2 regions of the Mycobacterium paragordonae genome follow, and region 2 is predicted to be linked to the other one. Evidence: predicted binding sites of a transcription regulator. Region 2 holds the regulator's gene; the other holds the start of a gene.
What was found. Region 2 encodes LexA, which represses DNA repair genes until DNA is damaged. Its sites were predicted from a motif close to CGAACANNTGTTCG; they were not measured.
Positions count from the first base shown of each region.

Region 1: C0J29_RS06495 (error-prone DNA polymerase) is a predicted target of LexA. The motif match lies at 1,028-1,041, and genes of this name have one in related genera.

Region 1 covers NZ_CP025546.1:1,372,130-1,374,526, reverse strand. Annotated here, with positions in the region: gene C0J29_RS06495 (error-prone DNA polymerase) at 1-1,013, opposite strand, end outside; gene C0J29_RS06490 (wax ester/triacylglycerol synthase domain-containing protein) at 1,247-2,397, shown strand, end outside.
Region 2 covers NZ_CP025546.1:2,458,962-2,461,358, reverse strand. Annotated here, with positions in the region: gene C0J29_RS11420 (LysM peptidoglycan-binding domain-containing protein) at 159-665, opposite strand; gene lexA (transcriptional repressor LexA) at 959-1,693, shown strand; gene C0J29_RS11410 (LGFP repeat-containing protein) at 1,720-2,397, opposite strand, start outside.

The DNA of each region.
Region 1 (2,397 bases), 1.1 Mb from region 2:
ATCAGCGCCAGGCCGAACGCGCACTGTTCGCCGAGCTCGGCGGCGGCGGCCACCACGTCAGGGCCCCCAAAGGGCATATGCGCGAACAACCGGGCCATCTCCTCGCCCGAGCGCAGGTGCGAGCCGCCCAGCGGGGCCAGCCAGCCGGCCGTGGCGTCCAGGGACTGCCGGGCCCGGATGGCGCCCATCGCCATGGCCAGCCGGCGCCGCGGCGGCCCCGCGAAATGAGCCCCGGTGGTGGCGACGACGCCGACCCCGAAATGCGGCGCCAGTTCAGCCAGCACCGCGTTGCGTTCGTCGTCGAGTGGTTGACCGTGATGGGTCAGTTCGATGCTGACCCGGCCGGCGGTGAACCGGTCCACCAGATCGGCCAGCGCCCGTTTCGCCGCTTCCGGGCCGCCCACGGAAAGCGCCTGCCGCACAGATCCTTTGCGACATCCGGTGAGTATGTGCCAGTGGCCGCCGGCCGCCTCGGTCAACGTGTCGACGTCATAGCGCAGCTTGCCCTTCTCACCACCGGCCAGATGCGCGGCGGCCAGCTGCCGGGACAGCCGCCGGTACCCTTCCGGACCGCGCGCCAGCACCAGCAGATGGGGACCGGGCGGATCCGGCTGCTCGGTGCGCGCCACCGACGACAGCGACAGTTCGGCACCGAACACCGTGCGCACGCCGAGTTCGGTGGCCGCTTCGGCGAACCGCACCGCCCCGTAGAGGCCGTCGTGGTCGGTCAGCGCGAGGGCACGCAAACCCAGGCGGGCGGCCTCCTCGACCATCTCCTCCGGCGTGCTGGCCCCGTCGAGGAAGCTGTACGCCGAATGCGCATGTAACTCGGCGTAGGCGACCGACGAACGCACCCGCCGCCCATCCGGTTTTGCCGTGTACGACCCCCGCTTGTGCGACAGCGGGGCGTCACCGGCCGGCACAACCGGGGCCGCTTCACCGGCATGGCGCGGCTTGCCGTCGAGCACCCGTTCCATCTCGGCCCAACTCGGCGGTCCGTGGTACCAACCCATGCGAAACAGCTTATCGAACAAGTGTTCGATTCGCCATGTTGCAAGGAGGCGAGCTTACGAACAACTTTGCAACGGCACTGAAACGATTTGCGAACAGCGTCGGACGACATCGCATCGCCGCTGTTAAACCCACCTTTATCGGAAAAACATGTTCTTAACCTGGCGGACCTCCCCCCGTGCACCCACCACCCCGATACTGGTACAGATTGAAAAAACGACGGCGGGGGCTGGGCATGGCACAACCGATGACACCGGGGACGGGACACTTCCGCGCTCCGGATCCGAACCGACACCTCGACATTTCGACGGGAAACACGGCGGCGGGAAACATGGCGACGGGAGCGGTGGCCGTCATCGCGGGTCCCGCCCCCGGACCCGGCGAGATCAAAGATCTACTGACCGAACGGTTTACGCCGGGAACTGACGCCGCCGCGTGCGTACAGCGGGTGGCGCTGCCCGCCCCCGGTGACGACAGCGAGCTGTTCCGCGCCATCGCCCACGCCCTGGAGCGGCCGCTGGAACCCGAATTCCCGCTCTGGGAATGCTGGATCATCGAAGGCCTGCAGGACGACCGATGGGCGATCCTGATAAAGGTCGGCCCGGGCTCGGCTCAACACCTCCGCCCGGCCCACCTGCTCGCCCGGCTCTGCGACCACGACCGCGATGCCTACGCGGATTCGACTGCCCCAGTGGCTATTTCACCCGCACACTCACCCGGGTGGGCCGACGCCACGAGGCAGGCCGCGGCCCGCGCCGTCAACGGCCTTTCCACCGCGGCCGGCATGCTGCGACCCTGGCCGGCCGCCGGCCCGCCGCCCACCGTGCTCCGCTACCAGACGGTCGTCGTCGCCCGCGCCGCGATCGACGACATCGCCCGCAAGTTCGGCGCGGCCGCCGACGATGTCGCTGTGGCGGCGATCACCGAGGGATTCCGCACCGTCCTCATCGAACGCGGCGAACAGCCGCGGGCCGGTTCGATTCGCACGCTTGGCACGCCGTTGACTGAGCTCCCCGTCGAGCACCGGGACCCGCTTGCACAGCTGTATGCGGTGCGCGACCAGGGCGGCCCGCGATCCTCTGGCAACTCGCCAATAGCTCTGTGCGGCAGAATGATTCAGGCACTGACCCGAACCTCGCGGCAGAGTGTGATGACGCTGGCCACCGCGCCGCCGGGACCGCGCTACCAATTGCGACTGATGGGCCGGCGGCTCGAGCGGCTCCTCCCGATCCCGCCGACTGCGCCGCGGCACGGCACCGGAGTCGCGGTGCTCAGCTACGGCGGTGAACTGGTCTTCGGCATCACCACCGACTACGACGCCGACCCGAACGTCGTTGCCGCCGGCATCGAATCGGGCATGGCGCGCCTGAGGGCGCTCAGCCGGGA
Region 2 (2,397 bases):
GCTCCTTTGCCGCGCCTGACTTTCGGGGTACCGCAGAACCACCCCGAGAGTACCTGTGCACCCCCGGCGTGGCCACCGCTGGCACGATCCGTCGACGAGCCGGCAAACATGGCCGAGCAACGTTGGCGCAGAGCGGTATTCGCCCTGCAACACGGCGTTTACCCGATCGGGGCGATCAATGTCTGGCCGGCCGCCACCGAGTTGGAGTCCAGCGCATTGAGATTGCGGATACGTTCCACGACGTCGCGGACCGGTGCGCCGGGGGCGACCCGAGCGGCCAGTTGCTGCAAGGACTCACCCGGCTCCACGCGGACCACGGCGAGTGCCGCCGGTACCTGCGCCGAGGCTTCGGCGGGCTCACCGTTCAGCACGCTCCCGAAGTTGGCCATCAAGCCGAGCCAGAGCGTGATGACGCCGGCGAGCAGGGCCAGGCCCACCGTCGTCAACACCGAGACGGGGCGCCGACGGTGCGACGCTGTCGACATGGCGACGCCCGTACCCCGGTAACGCATGGGCGCGCCGGCCGGGCGCGTGGGGCCCGGCCTGTTCGACCGGATCGGCCCGGAGCGATAAGGAGTCGACTCGTCGATCGGCCTGTTGGCAGGCCTGTTCACCAGCCTCTGGCCGTTCCAGGTGCGCTGCGGGCCCGCGTAGCTGATTGTCATGTCGTTGCCTCCGGTCGACTAAATATCGCTCGTACGTTCGACCCTAGTCGCTCAGGTGTTCGAAATCGAACACCTGAGCGACGCGTGTCGCACGAGCAAAACGGTAGACCTCACCACCGACAAGGTTTTGTCGGTGCAACCAGCTGGATAGATTTCGGATACCCCATCCATCCGAAAGTTACACACTTGTGATTCCGCAGATCCGGGCCGATAGAAGGGCTGGATGGACAGCCACGACACGCTCGTCGAACACATGTTTGATTCTTGGGTCGGGTGCGGTTACATTCAGTGGCATGAACGACAGCAACGATCCCCCAGTAGCTGATCGAGCCGGTTCCGGTAGTGCGTCCGAACGGGCGACCACAGACGGGCGGTTGCACGCCGTCGACAACGTGCTGACCGAGCGGCAGCGCACCATCCTCGAAGTCATTCGCGCTTCGGTCACCACCCGCGGATATCCGCCGAGCATCCGCGAAATCGGTGACGCGGTCGGTCTGACGTCGACCTCCTCGGTGGCCCATCAGTTGCGCACGCTGGAGCGCAAGGGCTACCTGCGCCGGGATGCCAATCGACCGCGAGCCGTCGACGTGCGCGCGGCCGACGACGCCGTGACACCGCCCACCACTGAAGTGGCCGGCTCCGACGCATTGCCGGAGCCCACCTTCGTGCCCGTACTGGGCCGCATCGCCGCCGGTGGGCCGATCCTCGCCGAAGAAGCGGTCGAAGACGTCTTCCCGCTACCGCGTGAACTGGTCGGCGAGGGGACGCTGTTCCTTCTCAAGGTGGTTGGCGACTCGATGGTGGAAGCCGCCATCTGCGATGGCGACTGGGTGGTGGTGCGTCAGCAGAATGTCGCGGACAACGGCGATATCGTGGCGGCCATGATCGATGGTGAGGCCACGGTCAAGACATTCAAGCGGGCGGGCGGTCAGGTGTGGCTGATGCCGCACAACCCGGCTTTCGACCCGATTCCCGGAAACGACGCGACGGTGCTCGGCAAGGTCGTCACCGTCATCCGCAAGGTGTAGCGCCGAACCGCTCCCCAAGCGGGCGATCAATCGGCGCGGACAAACCCGTTTGCTTGGGCGACTGCCTCGCTGGCGAACCAGATTTCAGCCAGAGTGTCGTGGTACAGCGCGTTGTCGGGCGTGTAGTACAGACCGAATCGGGCGCTGGCCTTGATTGGATACCCGTCCGGGGCCCGGTACGGGTCGTCGTCCAGCGGTAAGTGGATGGTGGGACGCACCGTCGCACCGTCTGCCCCCGGCGGCGCTTCGGCCCGCGGAGCCGCCGCATAGGCCGCCTCCGCCGCCGCGGGCGCATAGCCGGGGTCGTCTGCCGCGGCATGCCGGCCTTTCCTCGGCTCGGGAGCGGCGGCGCCTGGCTCCGCAGCGAGCGACTCCGCAGAGGTTGCGTCGGCAGAGGTTGCGTCGGGCACCTCTTCCTCGGCGGGGCCGCCGCGAGGGTAGAAGATGTCCGGGAATTCGTGCTCCGGATGCGCTTCGGGAACCTCCGGCGCGGCCGGACCCTGACTGTGCGGTACCGAGGACTCCGCCTCGAAGTCTTCCGGCGAGATCGTTTCCGCAAACTCGGGCTCGGCCTGGACCAACTGGCCGAAGGCGCCGCGGGTCACGATCGGCGTCGGGGTGGTGTCCACCGCGTCCGGGTCTTCGTCGCCCTCGAACTCGTCGTGTTCGTCGTATTCGGCAAACTCGGCTTCCTGCTCGCCGCC